DNA from 3 places in the Pseudarthrobacter sp. NPDC058362 genome. Region 2 is predicted to be linked to each of the others. Evidence: riboswitches for the same ligand, from Rfam matches in the RefSeq annotation. Region 2 holds a riboswitch; each other region holds the start of a gene.
The links. Region 2 has a riboswitch for thiamine pyrophosphate ahead of thiC (phosphomethylpyrimidine synthase ThiC). Riboswitches for the same ligand answer to the same signal wherever they lie in the genome.
Positions count from the first base shown of each region.

Region 1: linked by a shared signal. The riboswitch ahead of thiO (glycine oxidase ThiO) and the one ahead of thiC (phosphomethylpyrimidine synthase ThiC) in region 2 are both predicted to bind thiamine pyrophosphate.
Region 3: linked by a shared signal. The riboswitch ahead of ACFWIX_RS00215 (ECF transporter S component) and the one ahead of thiC (phosphomethylpyrimidine synthase ThiC) in region 2 are both predicted to bind thiamine pyrophosphate.

Region 1 covers NZ_JBHXIW010000001.1:845,061-850,383, reverse strand. Annotated here, with positions in the region: gene ACFWIX_RS04090 (thiazole synthase) at 1-620, opposite strand, end outside; gene thiS (sulfur carrier protein ThiS) at 625-861, opposite strand; gene thiO (glycine oxidase ThiO) at 858-2,180, opposite strand; TPP riboswitch at 2,173-2,292, opposite strand; gene thiE (thiamine phosphate synthase) at 2,320-2,982, shown strand; gene ACFWIX_RS04070 (RNB domain-containing ribonuclease) at 3,028-4,533, shown strand; gene ACFWIX_RS04065 (DUF302 domain-containing protein) at 4,533-4,949, shown strand; gene ACFWIX_RS04060 (DEAD/DEAH box helicase) at 5,181-5,323, shown strand, end outside.
Region 2 covers NZ_JBHXIW010000004.1:59,961-65,283, forward strand. Annotated here, with positions in the region: gene ACFWIX_RS09935 (glucose-6-phosphate dehydrogenase) at 1-93, opposite strand, end outside; gene ffh (signal recognition particle protein) at 173-1,750, shown strand; gene ACFWIX_RS09945 (alpha/beta fold hydrolase) at 1,851-2,447, shown strand; gene thiC (phosphomethylpyrimidine synthase ThiC) at 2,444-4,246, opposite strand; TPP riboswitch at 4,241-4,348, opposite strand; gene ACFWIX_RS09955 (amidohydrolase family protein) at 4,427-5,323, shown strand, end outside.
Region 3 covers NZ_JBHXIW010000001.1:44,643-49,965, forward strand. Annotated here, with positions in the region: gene ACFWIX_RS00180 (Na+/H+ antiporter subunit A) at 1-105, shown strand, start outside; gene ACFWIX_RS00185 (Na(+)/H(+) antiporter subunit C) at 102-668, shown strand; gene ACFWIX_RS00190 (Na+/H+ antiporter subunit D) at 665-2,299, shown strand; gene ACFWIX_RS00195 (Na+/H+ antiporter subunit E) at 2,296-2,841, shown strand; gene ACFWIX_RS00200 (monovalent cation/H+ antiporter complex subunit F) at 2,838-3,116, shown strand; gene mnhG (monovalent cation/H(+) antiporter subunit G) at 3,106-3,525, shown strand; gene ACFWIX_RS00210 (DUF4235 domain-containing protein) at 3,563-3,826, opposite strand; TPP riboswitch at 3,964-4,103, shown strand; gene ACFWIX_RS00215 (ECF transporter S component) at 4,170-4,793, shown strand; gene ACFWIX_RS00220 (ABC transporter ATP-binding protein) at 4,793-5,323, shown strand, end outside.

The DNA.
Region 1 (5,323 bases), on a different contig from region 2:
GCGGCGTCGGAAGCGGTCCCGATTCCCGCGTCCAGCACCACGGGAACCGAAGCGCGGGAGACGATTAGCGCAATGTTGTGCGGATTCAGGATGCCCAGGCCTGTTCCGATCGGTGCTCCCAGCGGCATGACGGCCGTGGCGCCCAGGTTTTCGAGCCGGAGCGCCAGGACAGGATCGTCATTCGTGTAGGCAAAGACCTTGAAGCCACGGGCCACCAGCTGTTCCGTGGCGTCGACCAGCTCCACGGCATCCGGCAGGAGGGTCTGTTCGTCAGCGATGACTTCCAGCTTGACCCAATCCGTCTCCAGGGCTTCGCGGGCCAGCTCAGCGGTGAGGACGGCATCACGGGCTGTAAAGCAGCCCGCCGTGTTGGGCAGCACCCGGATGCCGTGGTCCACCAGGAGCTGGAACAGCGAGCCGGTCTCCGCAGGGGAATAACGGCGCATCGCAACTGTGGTCAACGCTGTACCGGAGGCGAGCAGCGCAGCGCCGAGCCCGTCCAGGCTGGGCGCTCCCCCGGTCCCCATGATCAGCCGCGAGTGCAGCGGGACTCCGTCGATCACCAAGGTGTCGGCAACGTCGGATTCTGCGCCGGCGGGTGCGTTCGTTATTTGGGTCATGATGTCAGCCTCCCTGGACTGCGGTGACAAGTTCAACGTCGTCGCCCTCGGCGAGCGCCGTGGCGGACCACTGGCTCCGCGGCACCACCTGCGCGTTCTGCGCCACCGCCACGCCAAGCTTCCGCCCGTCCGCGGCCTGGCCGTCTGCTGCCAGCGGCCGGCCGGTGATATCGCTGACCAGCGCAGCAATGGAGGCGCCGTCCGGCACGGCGCGGAGGCTTCCGTTCAGGATGATATTCATGCTCTCTCCTTGGTGTCGTGGCGTGATGCGGCTGCGGAAAACCGGGCAGGGTTGAACGCTGCCCAGCGGGGGTCTTGACTGCCATCCAGCAGGGCGCGGCAAATAGCCGCGGCAGCGGGTGCCAGCAGCACGCCGTGGCGGAAGAAGCCGGTGGCGACGATGACCCCGGGGACGTGTCCCACTGCGCCGTCAGGCAGCGGGACCCGGCCCAGCAGTGGCGCATTGTCCGGGGTTCCGGGACGGGCCCGCACTGTGCATTCGAGCAATTCCAGTTCGGCGACGGCGGGTACCAGCGCCTGGGCGTCCCGGAGGAGCTGGTAGACCCCGCCGGCGGACACCGCACCGTCGGACGCGGCGTCCTGACCTGCACCGGATTCCAAGCGAGCCGTTCCGCCCAGGGCGTCCTCGCGCTGGGTGGCGCCGATCACCACGGTTCCGTCCTGCCGGGGCACCAGGTAGACGGGCACGCCATGGACCAGGCCCCGGACCGTGGCGGTCACCAGCGGGCGAAGGTGTTCCGGCACGGCGAGCCGCAGGATGTCGCCGTGCACGGGACGCAGCGGCAGGGCCAGCCCGGCTGGCAGTCCGCCGAGCGCTCCTGCGTAGAGGCCATTGGCCACCACGGTCTCCCCCGCGAAGACCTTTCCGCCGCCTTTCAGCAGGGCTCCGGCCACGCCGTCGTCCTTCCAAAGCAGTTCAGCGGCCCGGGCCGGGACCGCGTAACCGTCGACGGCGCCCGCCACCCGGGTGCCGGCCCCGCCGTCGCCGTCTGTATGCCGGGAGAGCGCCAGCCGGAGGCAGGCCACCAGCTGCCGCGGATCCACCTGGTGGTCGGCAGGGGTGTCCAGGGCGCAGGCGATCGCCGGGCTCAGGAGCGGCTCCCGGCGGCGGGCCTCCCGGACCGTGAGGGGCTCCACGTCGAGGCCGTTGGCCTTTTGCACGGCCCGAAGGTCCAACAGCGCCCGCCGGTCCGCAGCGTCCACGCCGACGGCGAGGGTCGGCGTCGTGAGGTATCCGGGGTCCATGCCCGCGGCGGTGGCGAGGGCGGCCGCGAAACCCGGCCACCGGGAGGAGGATTCCAGCATCAACTCCAGGAGGCCTTCCTCCTGGTAGTGAAGCTCGCTGACGGGGGCGAGCATCCCGGCCGCCGCCCAGCTGGCGCCGGTGCCGGGGGCGTCATCGACCAGCACCACGGACCGGCCGGACCGGCGGGCCTCCCAGGCAATGCTGTGGCCGACCACCCCGCCGCCGATAACGGCGACGTCGGCACGCACCACGCCATCCGCGGCAGCGCCGGACCCAACGGTGGGGTTGCCCATATGGTTCCTTCCCTACGCCGGTATTAACCGGATCAGGTCAAGCGGTCGGCTCTGACGCCCTCTCAGCCCGGCGCTTTTATGACAGCCGCCGCAGGCTCCCGCAGTACGAGGCCAGTTTAGAGGAACTAGGCTTGCAGCCATGAATGTGTCCCCCGCTGCCGCCTTGGCGTCCGCCCGCCTGTACCTCTGCACCGATGCCCGACGCGGCCAGGGCGATTTTGCCCGTTTTGTCGATGAGGCCTTCGCCGGCGGCGTGGACATCATCCAGCTCCGGGACAAAACCATCGAGGCCTCCGAGGAGCTCGAGCTGCTCGACGTGCTGCGCGAAGCTGCCGAACGCCACGGCCGGCTGTGGGCCGTCAACGACCGCGCGGACATCGCTTCCCTTTCCGGGGCGCCAGTGTTCCACGTCGGCCAGAAGGACCTCCCCCTCAAGGCCGCGCGCAGCTTCCTGGGCGGCGCGGCGATCGGGCAGTCCACGCACGCGCCGGAGCAGGTGGATGCAGCGGTGGCCGCTGCCTCGGGACCGGCCGGGCTGGACTACTTCTGCGTGGGTCCGCTGTGGGCGACGCCCACGAAACCCGGCCGGGCCGCCGTCGGCCTCGACCTGGTCAGGCACGCCGCGGCCGCCGCGCCGGCCGGCCTGCCCTGGTTTGCCATCGGCGGAATCGACCACGGCAACGTGGACAAGGTGGTCGCTGCAGGGGCCCGCCGGATCGTGGTGGTCCGCGCCATCACGGAGGCGCCGGACCCGGCCGCGGCTGCAGCCTCGCTGCTCGCGGCGCTGGACGCCGCGCGCTAGCCCCGCTGTTCCTCGTTCCGGTGGTTTCGGGCTAGGCTGATTTTCGTGTCGCATCATCGGTTGGCCCCCAATGTCCACGAGCACAAAAACGCGCTCGAGGAGGCCTTGAGCGCGCTGCGCACCGAGCTGGAACTGCCCGCCGGCTTCCCAACGGAAGTCCTCGCGGACGCCGAAGCGGCCGTGGCCTCATTGGACATGCCCGACTACGACCTGACGGACGTCGCATTCATCACTATTGACCCGGAATCCTCCACGGACCTGGACCAGGCCCTGTTCATTGAGCCTGCCGAGGACGGCTACCGGGTGCTGTACGCCATCGCCGACGTTCCCGCTTTTGTCCGGCCGGGAGGGCCGCTGGATGCCGAAACACGGCGCCGGGGGCAAACTTTCTACGCCCCGGACGGCCGGATCCCGCTGCACCCGGAGGTCATCAGCGAAGGTGCCGGCAGCCTGCTGCCGGACCAGGACTGCCCGGCGTTCGTCTGGGACTTCCAGCTGGACAACGCCGCGGAAGTGACTGCCGTGACCGTGCGCCGGGCGCGCGTCCGCAGCCGTGACAAGCTCAGCTACAAGGGCGCCCAGAAGGAGCTCGACGCCGGCACGGCGCCGCCGGTCCTCCAGCTGCTCAAGGAGGTAGGGCTCAAGCGCGTGGCACTGGAGCGCGAGCGGGGCGGCGCCAGCCTGAACATGCCGGACCAGGAGATCGTCCAGCTCCCCGACGGCGGCTACCGGATTGCCGCCGCCCCGCAGCTTCCCGTGGAGGACTGGAACGCACAGATTTCCCTCATGACCGGGATGGCCGCCGCCCGCCTCATGCTGGACGGCAAGGTGGGTATCCTGCGCACCATGCCCGAGCCCGACAGCCGATCCCTGGACCACTTCCGGCTCCAGACCGAAGTTCTGGGAAAGCCCTGGAACGGAAAGATCAGCTACGGCGAATACCTCCGCACCCTGGACCCCACGGAGCCGCGCCAGCTTGCCATCCTGCACTCCGCCGGAATGCTGTTCCGCGGCGCCGCCTACACCGCCTTCGACGGCACTGTCCCCGGGGATGCGGTCCAGTCGGCCATCGGTGCGTCCTACGCCCACACCACGGCTCCACTGCGCCGGCTTGTGGACCGTTTCGTCCTGGTGATCTGCGAGTCGCTATGCAGCGGCGGCGGAGTCCCCGACTGGGCCCGTGCGGCCCTGCCGCTGCTGCCCGGGATTATGGCCGGTTCGGATCAACTGGCAAACCGCATGGAGCGCATGGCGCTGGACACCGTGGAAGCTGCGCTGCTGGTCAACCACGTGGGGCAGGAGTTCGACGCGATTGTCATTTCCGGCTCCCGGCCGTCCAAGGACAATGGCGGGCCGTCCAACGGCAAGAACGGCAACGGGAACGGCGCCTCCGGCATCATCCAGATCGCGGAGCCTGCGGTGACCGCCCGCTGTGCCGGCGAACTCGAATCGGGCACCAAGGTACGGGTGCGCCTGGTGTCCTCGGACATCGCCGCGCGCCAGGTTCATTTCGAACTCGTCAGTCAGCAGCCCACCACCAAGGAGTCATGATGAGCTACACCAACAGCGTCACCGTCCCGCTCGCCTGGGAAGAGTCCGTCCAGGCCACCAGGGATGCGCTGGCCAACCAGGGTTTTGGAATCCTGACGGAGATCAACGTCCGGTCCACCTTCGAGGCAAAACTCGGCCCGGAAGCGGCGGAGGCTGTGGGCGACTACATCATTCTTGGTGCGTGCAATCCGTCGCTGGCCAGCCGCGCCCTGGCGGCCGAGCCCGAAATGGGCGCGCTCCTGCCCTGCAACGTAGTGGTCCGACGCGGCAAGGAGGCGGACGCCACCACGGTGGAGGCAATCGACCCACAAACCATGGTGCAGCTCAGCGGTGCCCCTGCGGTCCGGGAGGTAGCGGACGACGCCGATGCGCGCCTGCGCGCGGCCCTCGCCGAGATCGCGGGCATTTACGGCTAGACTGGTGCCTGTAGAAATGGATGCCCGGTCGTTGATTTCCTTTTATTGAAACCAACAAGCCCGCCCCTACGCGATCTTGAGAAACACCCGCCGGTCCCCAGTGCCGGCATTAGATAGCCCGCGATCGGCTTCCACTGGAATTGCTTGTGCGCCTGAGCGTGCTCCGGCCCCGCCACCGGCGGAACCGTTGAGCAGGCAGCGCCATTGCCCAAATGAATAAGGAAACTCCACGTGAGTGAATTGCACACCCACCAGCTTTTGACGGACGAGTCCGGCACCGAAACCATCGAGCCGGAAGAGACCATCATCTCGGACGAGAAGCCGCACGAGATCGAGGAAAAGTCGTTCGCCGACTTCAACGTCCGCGAAGACAT
Region 2 (5,323 bases):
CAGCCGGGCGAGGCCAGGGAGCAGCAGCCGGCCGGTGAGGTCGCCGGAAGCGCCGAGGATGAGCAGGGTCCTGACAGTTGTTGGGCTGGTCATTTTGCCAGCATGCCACCTTGCGTGTCCGAGTTGGTACCCTAGATAGTCGAGTCCCGATCATCCACTGAAAGAACGGCACGTGTTCAATTCACTTTCTGACCGGTTGACAGCAACCTTCAAGAATCTCCGCGGCAAGGGCCGCCTCACCGAGGCTGACGTTGACGCCACCGTACGCGAGATCCGCCGCGCGCTCCTTGACGCCGACGTTGCCGTTCCCGTTGTCCGTGAATTCACCGGCCGCGTCCGGGAACGCGCCCTGGGTGCCGAGGTGTCCGGTGCGCTGAACCCGAGCCAGCAGATCGTCAAGATCGTCAACGAGGAGCTGGTGGAGATCCTCGGCGGTGAGACCCGCCGGATCCGCCTGGCCAAGAACGGCCCCACCATCATCATGCTGGCCGGCCTCCAAGGCGCCGGTAAGACCACCCTCGCCGGAAAGCTCTCCAAGTGGCTGAAGTCCCAGGGCCACAGCCCCATGCTCGTGGCGTGCGACCTGCAGCGGCCCAACGCCGTCACGCAGCTCCAGGTGGTGGGCCAGCGCGCCAAGGTGCCGGTGTTCGCGCCGCACCCGGGAGCCACGTCCTCTGAGCTCGACCAGCCCGCCGGCGACCCCGTTGCGGTTGCGCGTGCTGGCGTGGAGGAAGCCCGCCAGAAACTCCACGACGTGGTCATCGTGGACACGGCCGGCCGGACCGGCGTCGACGCCGACATGATGGAACAGGCGCGCCAGATCCGCCGCGCCATCGTGCCCAACGAAGTCCTGTTCGTCATCGACGCCATGATCGGCCAGGACGCCGTGAACACGGCGCTGGCGTTCGATGAAGGCGTGAACTTCACCGGCATCGTGCTTTCAAAGCTCGACGGCGACGCGCGCGGCGGTGCCGCACTTTCCGTTGCGTCGGTGACCGGCAAGCCCGTGATGTTCGCGTCCACCGGCGAAGGACTGGACGACTTCGAGCTGTTCCACCCGGACCGGATGGCCTCCCGCATCCTGGACATGGGCGACGTCCTGACGCTCATCGAGCAGGCGGAAAAGTCCTGGGACAAAGACGAGGCAGCCCGGATGGCGAAGAAGTTCGCCGACCAGGAAGACTTCACCCTGGAAGACTTCCTCGCCCAGATGCAGCAGATCCGCAATATGGGCTCCATGAAGAAGATGCTCATGATGATGCCCGGCGCCCAGAACATGCGCCAGCAGCTGGAGCAGTTCGACGAGCGCGAGATTGACCGGGTCGAGGCGATCGTGCGGTCCATGACGCCGCATGAGCGGCTCGCCCCCAAGATCATCAACGGCTCCCGCCGCGCCCGCATCGCCCGGGGTTCGGGTGTGCACGTCTCCGAGGTCAACGGCCTGCTGGAGCGTTTTGCGCAGGCGCAGAAGATGATGAAGAAGATGGCGCAGGGCGGCATGCCCGGAATGCCGGGAATGCCGGGCCTCCCCGGCGCCGGCGGGGCGCGGAAGAATGCCAAGAACGCGCCCAAGAAAAAGGCCAAGTCCGGCAACCCCGCCAAGGCTGCGCAGGAGCGCAGGGAGGCCGAAGCGCGCCGCGCCAACGCCGGCAAGGCGCTGCCCACCGGTGCCGCGTTCGGCCAGCAGGGCGACTTCGACCCCTCGCAGCTGAACCTGCCCAAGGGCTTCGATAAGTTCCTCGGCAAGTAACCCATCCCAACCAGGTAGCGCCAAGTGCCGTTTTGACCCTTCAAAACGACACTTGGCGCTACTTACTTAAGATGCTGTAGCCGTGGAATAGGGTGGGGTAATGGTCAAGCAACGGGTAGTGTTCGTGCATGGCGCCGGAAGCTTCGGCGCGGCCGCCTGGCCCCGCCAGCACGGCATGGCGCTGGCCTACGATGCCCTGTTCCTCCGGCGCCTCGGGTACGGTCCCGCGGCCGGGACGGCAGAGCCGTCCTTTGGCGGGGACGCCGCGATCATCCTCCGCGCGCTGCAGGACGACGGCCGCGGCGCGTCAGGCGGCCATGTCGTGGCCCACGCCCAAGGCGCCATACCCGCGATGCTCGCCGCGGTGGAACGTCCTGACCTCGTCCATTCCCTGGTTCTCGTGGAGCCGGCCTGCCTGTCCCTGACGGCCGACCTGCCCGCAACGGCGGCGCACCGGGCACAGTTCCGCGAGTGCGCAGAAGCTCCGCTGCATATCGTTCCCGGTGTCCCCACCCTGGTGCTCACCGGAGGCTGGGAGCCGTTGTTCGAAGAGATTGCCGGCTACCTGCGGGAAACCGGCGCCGTGCACCGCACTGCTGCCGGCGGGCACCGGCCGCACGATTCCGTGGAAGGCGACAGGACCATCCGGCGGTTTATCGCAGGTGTCAGCCGCGGCCAGACGGCACAAGCCTCCTAGCTCCCCGCCGGCACCTTCAACTCCGGGAGGTAGACCTTCCCGCCGGCGGCAAGGAATTCCTGGCTCTTCTCCCGCATTCCGGACGCCGCCTCCGCCAGTGCGGCCTGCGCCTCCGCTGAACCGTACTCGTCCCGGATGTCCTGGCTGATCCGCATCGAGCAGAACTTCGGCCCGCACATGGAGCAGAAGTGTGCGGTCTTGGCCGGTTCAGCCGGCAGGGTCTCATCATGGAACGCCTCGGCCGTGACCGGGTCCAGGGACAATGCAAACTGGTCCCGCCACCGGAACTCGAACCTTGCCTTGGACAGGGCGTCGTCGCGTTCGTGCGCGCCGGGGTGGCCCTTTGCCAGGTCCGCCGCGTGTGCCGCGATCTTGTAGGTGATCACGCCGGTCTTGACGTCGTCCTTGTTGGGCAGGCCCAGGTGCTCCTTGGGAGTCACGTAGCAGAGCATCGCCGTGCCGTAGCGGGCAATCTCCGTGGCGCCGATGGCCGAAGTGATGTGGTCGTAGCCGGGGGCAACGTCGGTGACCAGCGGCCCCAGGGTATAGAACGGGGCGCCCTTGCACAGCTCCTGCTGCCGTTCGACGTTTTCACGGACCAGGTGGAACGGGACGTGGCCCGGACCTTCAACCATGACCTGGACGTCGTACTCCCAGGCGCGCTGGGTGAGCTCGGCCAGGGTGTCCAGCTCGGCGAACTGGGCGGCGTCATTGGCGTCCGCCGTGGCGCCCGGCCGCAGCCCGTCGCCGAGCGAGAACGCGACGTCGTACTTGGCGAAGATTTCGCAGAGTTCGTCGAAGTGCGTGTACAGGAAATTTTCCTGGTGGTGCGCCAGGCACCAGCCCGCCATGATGGAGCCGCCGCGGGACACGATGCCGGTGACCCGGTTGGCAGTGAGCGGAACATAGCGCAGGAGCACGCCGGCGTGGACAGTCATATAGTCCACGCCCTGTTCGCACTGCTCAATCACCGTGTCACGGAAGATCTCCCACGTCAGGGCGTTTGCTTCGCCGTTGACCTTCTCCAGGGCCTGGTAGATGGGGACGGTGCCGATCGGCACGGGGGAGTTGCGGATGATCCACTCGCGCGTGGTGTGGATGTCGTCGCCGGTTGAGAGGTCCATGACTGTATCCGCGCCCCACTGGGTGGCCCACTGCAGTTTGTCTACTTCCTCGGCGATGGAACTGGTGACAGCGGAGTTGCCGATGTTGGCGTTGATCTTCACCAGGAATGCCTTGCCGATGATCATCGGTTCCGATTCCGGGTGGTTGATGTTGTTGGGGATGATGGCCCGGCCCGCGGCAACCTCGCTGCGGACCAGTTCCACATCGCAGTTTTCCCGCAGCGCCACGAAGCGCATCTCGGGCGTGATGATGCCCTGCCTGGCGTAGTGCATCTGGGTGACTGTCTTGCCGTCGACGGCGCGGCGGGGCACCGGCTGCGCGCCCTTCCACTCCGCGGAGGCTGCGCCGCGGCGGACAGCCGACCGGCCGTCGTCGAGCAGGTTCCGCTCCCGTCCGCTGTATGCTTCCGTGTCCCCGCGCGCTTCGATCCACTCGGTGCGGAAGGGCCGCAGGCCCCGGACCGGGTCACTTCCCGGACCGGCGGTCCGGTATGCACGGAATGGCGGGTTGGGCTCGCCGTTGGGGGAGTTCGCCAGGGAAATCTCGGTGACAGGAACCCGGAGGCCTGATTCGCTGTCTTCGAGGAAGGCGAGCGAATGGGACTTCAGGGACTGCGTGACAGGCTCCGCAGACGCATCGAGGGCAGGGTTCAGCTGTGTTTCTGGTGTACTCAAGGAATACTCACTTCCTTCGCCGGCATTACCCGGACAGGTTCGACGGTCGCAGGCTGCGTCAGCCCGATCTCAGCCCCTGCAGGGGCACCCGTGTGGTCAGGGAAGAAGCTACCACAGGCACCGGGGGAGCGGCGTCACATTCACGGTGCTAGCCTGACCGGGCAGGACGAGAGGAGTTCCATGCCGGAGGTTATCCATTTCAGCGGACCGGCGCTCACAGGCCCGGACCGGGAAGTGCGCGGGCTGTGGTCCGTGGACGGGCGCCTGACCTTCCGGAAGCCTGAGCGGGTGCCGGACCGGGTCCTGCCCGGCTGGGTGCTGCCGGGGTTTGTTGACGCACATTGCCATATCGGCCTGGGGCCGCAGGGTCCCGTGGACGCCGCCACCGCCGCAGCACAGGCGCGGGCGGACCTGGCTGCCGGCACGCTGCTGATCCGGGACGCCGGTTCCCCGGCGGACACGCGCTGGATGCAGGGCGGCGGAGAGTTTCCGGTACTGATCCGCGCCGGGCGGCACGTCGCGCGCACCCGGCGCTACCTCCGGGGGTTCGCCCACGAAGTCGAACCGGACGGGCTCGTCGAAATGGTCCGGAAACAGGCGCGCGACGGCGACGGCTGGGTGAAGCTCGTTGGCGACTGGATCGACCGGGGCGCTGGCGACCTGGCACCCTCCTTTCCTTCCGCCGTCGTCCGCGATGCCATCCGGGCGGCGCACGACGAAGGCGCCCGTGTCACCGCCCACTGTTTCGCCGAGGAGACCCTTGACCAGATGCTGGACGGCGGCATCGACTGCATTGAACACGCCACCGGCCTCCTGCCGCGGCACCTGTCCCGCTTCGCCGAGCAGCGCGTGCCGATTGTGCCCACTCTGATCAATATCGCCACTTTTCCGGACATTGCCGCGCAGGCGCAGCCGAAATTCCCGCGCTACGCGGCCCATATGCTGGCGCTCTGGGAGCGCCGCGCGGAGCGGGTGGCGGAGGCGTTCGACGCCGGCGTGCGGGTTTTCGCGGGCACCGACGCCGGGAGCGTCATCCGGCACGGCCGCATTGCGGACGAGATCCTGGCGCTCCATGCC
Region 3 (5,323 bases), on a different contig from region 2:
GGCGCCGAGATCGATGAACACTTCGAGGAACGGTCCGCCGTGCCTGCCAGCGGCCAGGAACCGGACGGGGTTCCGGCCGAAACCACCGTGAAGGGCAAAGCATGAGCGTCAACCTGACCCTGCTGCTGGTCATGGGCGCTCTGTTCGCCTGCGGCATCTACCTGACCCTGGAGCGCAGCCTGACCCGCGTGCTCCTGGGGCTGATGCTGCTGGCCAACGCCAGCAACCTGCTGATCCTTGCCACCGGCGGTTATGCCGGGCTGGCGCCGCTGTACGCGAAGGACACTGATCCGGACGCCTACAATGACCCCCTTCCGCAGGCGCTGATCCTCACCTCGATCGTGATCTCGTTTGCCGTGACCGCGTTCATGCTCGGCATTATCTACCGCACGTGGGTCCTGGCGCGGCAGGACGAGATCCAGGACGACGCGGAGGACCTCCGCGTCGCGGAGACCCCCAGCTTCGATGCGGAGGACGACGCCGAGATCCCGGCGGAGACGTCCGAGTTCCCTGTGCTGGTGACAGGCGGGCGGGAAATACCGGTGGACAGCGCGGTATCCGAGGAAACTCCCGGTTCGCTGAACGTCACCCCGGCCGAGGGGTCCCGCTCGGCCGAAGGTTCCCGTGCGCCCGGAGCAGCCCGGCCCGCTGAAGGAGGCGAAAAGTGAACGTCGCCGCCCTGGCCCCCCTCGCCGTCGTCCTTCCCGTCCTGGGAGCGGCACTGACGTTCCTGCTGATCCGGCACACCCGTGCGCAGCGGAGTGTGAGCATCGCGCTGCTGTCCCTGACGCTGCTGCTCGAATGCCTGCTCCTGGCTTCCGTATGGGACGGCGGGACGGCCGCGGTGACCATCGGAGGGTGGCTGCCGCCGTGGGGGATCGTGATGGTGGTGGACCAGTTCTCGTCGCTGATGCTGGTGGTGTCCTCCGCGGTCAGCCTCGCGGTGCTGGTCTACGCCACCGGGCAGGGCATGGCCGACGGCGACAGCGACGCGCCCGTGTCCATCTTCCACCCCACCTACCTGATCCTGGTGGCCGGCGTCTCCAACGCCTTCCTCTCCGGCGACCTGTTCAACCTCTACGTAGGGTTCGAGATCCTGCTGACCGCGAGCTACGTGCTGATGACGCTCGGCGGGACCGGGCCGAGGATCCGCGCCGGCGTCACGTACGTGGTGGTTTCGGTGGTGTCATCGGTGCTGTTCCTGATCGCGATCGCCATGGTCTATGGGGCCACGGGCACGGTGAACATGGCCGACCTGGCGCTGAAGCTGGGCGAGCTGGACCAGGGCACCCGGACGCTGCTGCACGTGATGCTGCTGGTGGCGTTCGGCATCAAGGCGGCCGTGTTCCCGCTGTCCTTTTGGCTCCCGGACTCCTATCCCACCGCTCCCGCGCCCGTCACTGCCGTGTTCGCCGGGCTGCTGACCAAGGTTGGCGTGTACGCGATGGTGCGCACCGAGACCCTGTTGTTCCCCGGCGACTCGCTGAATACGCCGCTCATGGTGGCGGCGCTGCTGACGATGGTGGTGGGCATCCTGGGTGCCCTGGCGCAGAGCGACATCAAGCGTCTGCTGTCCTTCACGCTGGTCAGCCACATCGGGTACATGGTGTTCGGCCTGGCGATGTCCTCCGCCGCGGGGCTGGGTGCGGCCGTGTTCTACGTGGCCCACCACATCACCATCCAGACCAGCCTCTTCCTGGTGACCGGGCTGATTGAGCGACGCGGCGGCAGTTCCTCCGTGGACCGACTGGGCGGTCTGGCCAAGCTATCACCGCTGCTGGCACTGCTGTTCTTCATCCCGGCCATGAACCTGGCGGGCATCCCGCCGTTCTCCGGTTTCCTGGGCAAAGCCGGTCTGATCCAGGCCGGGATCGCCCTGGGCACGCCGCTGGCGTACGTGCTGGTGGCGGGCGGCGTACTGACCAGCCTGCTCACCCTCCTCGCAGTGGCGCGCGTGTGGAACAGGGCCTTCTGGCGCAAACCGTCCGACGCCGAACATCCGGATCCCGTGCTGCTGGCGGTTTCCGGCGGGGCCGGGGGAGCGGTGGCCGGCTCCGGCGCTGCCAGCAGCACGGGTGATACCGGCCAGCCGCACACGGTCGTGCTGCCGCGGACCATGGTGGGTTCCACCCTGGGGCTGGTGGCGCTCGGCGTCGCACTGACAATCTTTGCGGGGCCGCTCTTTACGCTGGCGGGGCAGGCCGCCCAGGACATGCTGGACCGGACCGACTATGTGCAGGCCGTGCTGGGCACGGACACCTTCGTCCCGCGGATCACCACTGCCGGAGGAGGGAAATGAGCCGCCGCCGGATTTCGCTGCGCCAGGAGCTTCCCCTGCTGGTGTGGCTCGTGATTGTCTGGGGCGCGCTGTGGCAGGACTTCAGTCCGGGGAACCTGCTGTTCGGTGCGCTGCTCGCGGTGGCCGTGGCCCGGCTGTTCTACCTGCCGCCCGTCGAACTGAGCGGCCGGTTCAACATCCTGTACGCCGTACCGTTCGCCTTTGCCTTCCTGGGAAAGGTGGCCGCCGCAAGTGCCCAGGTGCTCTTCCTGGCGGTGGTCCGTGGGCGCAGGGTGAGGAACGCCGTCGTCGCCGTGACGCTCCGAAGCCACCAGGACCTTCTGGTGACGGCCACCGGGCACGTGATTTCGCTGATTCCGGGTTCATTGGTGGTGGAGGTGGACCGTTCCACGTCCACCCTGTATCTGCACGGGCTGAACATCAGCGCCGAGCAGGACGTGGCCAGGCTGCGTAACGAAGTACTTTCCATTGAAGCGGGGCTGATCAGGATCATGGGCACACCGGCCGAACTTGAGATTGTCCGACGGGAGGCCGCCGCATGATGCAGTCCGTGCTGGCCGTGACGGCCGTGATCCTGTCGCTCGCCGCGGGCGGGGCCATTATCCGGATTGCCCGCGGACCTTCGCTGCTGGACCGCGTACTGGCCACCGACGTCCTGCTGGCGATCCTGGGCGCAGCGCTGTGTATCGACATGGCCGTGAACCGCCACCTGAACAACCTGATGCTGGTGGTGGCCATCTCGATTATCGGCTTCGTCGGCTCCGTGACCGTGGCGCGCTTCGTTGCGGACAGAAGGGAGCAGCCGCATGAATCCTGAATTGCTGACGGGCTACCGGGCGGTGGGCGAGACTGTCGCCGGCGTTGATGCTTGGGTGGACGCCGTTTCTGCGGTGTTCATGGTGGTCGGCGCTGCCCTGTCGCTGGGCGCCGCCATAGGCCTGCTGCGGTTTCCGGACCTGCTGAGCCGGATGCACGCCGCCACGAAGCCGCAGGTGCTGGGACTGTTCCTGCTGCTGGCGGCGATCGGGCTGCAGCTGCGCACCTGGTGGGTGTGGCCCGTGCTGCTGGTGGCCTGGATCTTCCAGTTACTGACGGTGCCGGTCTCCGCGCACATGGTGGGCCGGGCCGGTTACCGGACCAAGCACCTGCACCGGGAACTGCTGACCTCGGACGAGCTCGAAGCCGTGGTGCAGAAAGCCGCCGGCAACCCGCCTCCCGAGGAATGAGTGAGGCGGGTTGCCGGCGGCAGATTGAAGCGCGGGGCTAAACGATGTCCTGGCTCTTGGCGAAGCGGGTGATGGCGCGCTGGGTGCCGCGGTTCGCCAGGACCTGGATGACGGTGCTCACCGATGCGGAGATCAGGGCGAACGTCAGGGCCGAGTGCAGGCTGGTGGGCACATCCTCGTCCTTGCCGGTGGGAGGCTTCCGGCCTGTGGTCTTCTCCCAGACGGTGTTGACCACCTTGGTGCCGACGAAGCCTGCCACCAGCGAGATGCCGGTGCCGAGCAGCTTAATGAAAAGGTTCATTCCTTGTACTCCTTGCGGGCAGAAAACGGACTGACCCCAGCCTAACGGCCCGGCGCCGTAATTTTCCCCGCCGCCATTGGCCGCTGCGGTGTAAACTGAACCAGCCCTCAGGGGCCGCATCATTCGAAAACACATCATTCAAACGACAGGGGAGCGCCGCCGTCGGGCATCACTGGCTCAGCCAGGAACCCGTCCGGGCGCTGAGAGTGCGGGAAGCCGCAGACCCTCGAACCTGATCCGGTTAGTACCGGCGTAAGGGAGTCGAGTTCTCGAAGTGCCCGGCAACACCGTCCAACGCGGTTGCCGGGAGCACTTTCCCCTCCTGTTACCCAGGAGGATCACCATGGCAACTGCAGCAATCAAGAAGACCCCCGGCAAGTCCTGGCGCGTCGTGGACATCGTGGTGGCGGCGCTGATCGCCATCGCCGGCGGCGTCATTTTCTGGGCCTGGTCCCAGGGCGCGCTGGCAGTGTCCGGCCCGATGAACGCCGTCTACCCGCCCCTGACCGGCCTGATCGCCGGCGGCTGGATGATTCCGGCCGTCCTGGGCATGCTCATCATCCGCAAGCCCGGCGCGGCGCTGTTCTGCGAGACGGTCGCAGCCACGGGCGAGCTGCTGATGGGGTCGCAGTACGGCACGTCGGTGCTGTTCTCCGGGTTCGTCCAGGGCCTCGGCGCAGAGATCATCTTCGCGATCTTCGTCTACAGGAAATTCAACCTGCCGGTGGCACTGATCGCGGGCGCCGCTGCCGGCCTGTTCTGCGGGCTGAACGATTCGTTCTCCCCGTGGGGCTGGAACATCGCCTATTCCGCCGGCGACAAGTTCGCGTACATCCTGTTCACCAGCATCTCCGGTGCGATCATCGCCGGTGCGCTGTCCTGGATCGCCACGCGCGGCCTCGCCCGGACCGGCGTCCTGAGCCCCTTCGCCTCCCGCAAGGCGGCCACGGAGCCCGTCTTCTCCTGATGTCGGAACCTTCCGGCAGCGCCTCCGCCGTCCGCCCCGCCGCGGTGGCCGCCCGCGGCTGGGGCTGGCGGCACGCCGGGCGCACCAAGCCGGCCGTCCAGGGCCTTGACCTGGACATCGAGCCGGGGGAGCGTGTGCTCCTGCTCGGCCCGTCGGGTGCCGGCAAGTCCACGCTGCTCCACGCCCTCGCCGGGGTGCTGGGGGACGCGGAAGACGACGGCGAGGCCGGCGACGCTGACGAGTCCGGTTCCCTTCTGGTCGATGGAGCTTCCCCCCGAGGCCGGCGCGGCCGCGCCGGACTGATGCAGCAGGACCCGGAGACGCAGGTGGTTCTTTCGCGCCTTGGTGACGATGTCGCCTTCGGCGCCGAGAACCTGGCCGTTCCCCGTGACGCCATCTGGGCGCGCGTGCACGAGGCGCTGGCCGACGTCGGACTTTCCCACCTGCCGCTGCACCACCCCACGTCTGCGCTGTCCGGAGGGCAAAAACAGCGGCTCGCGCTGGCGGGCATCCTGGCGATGCGCCCAGGG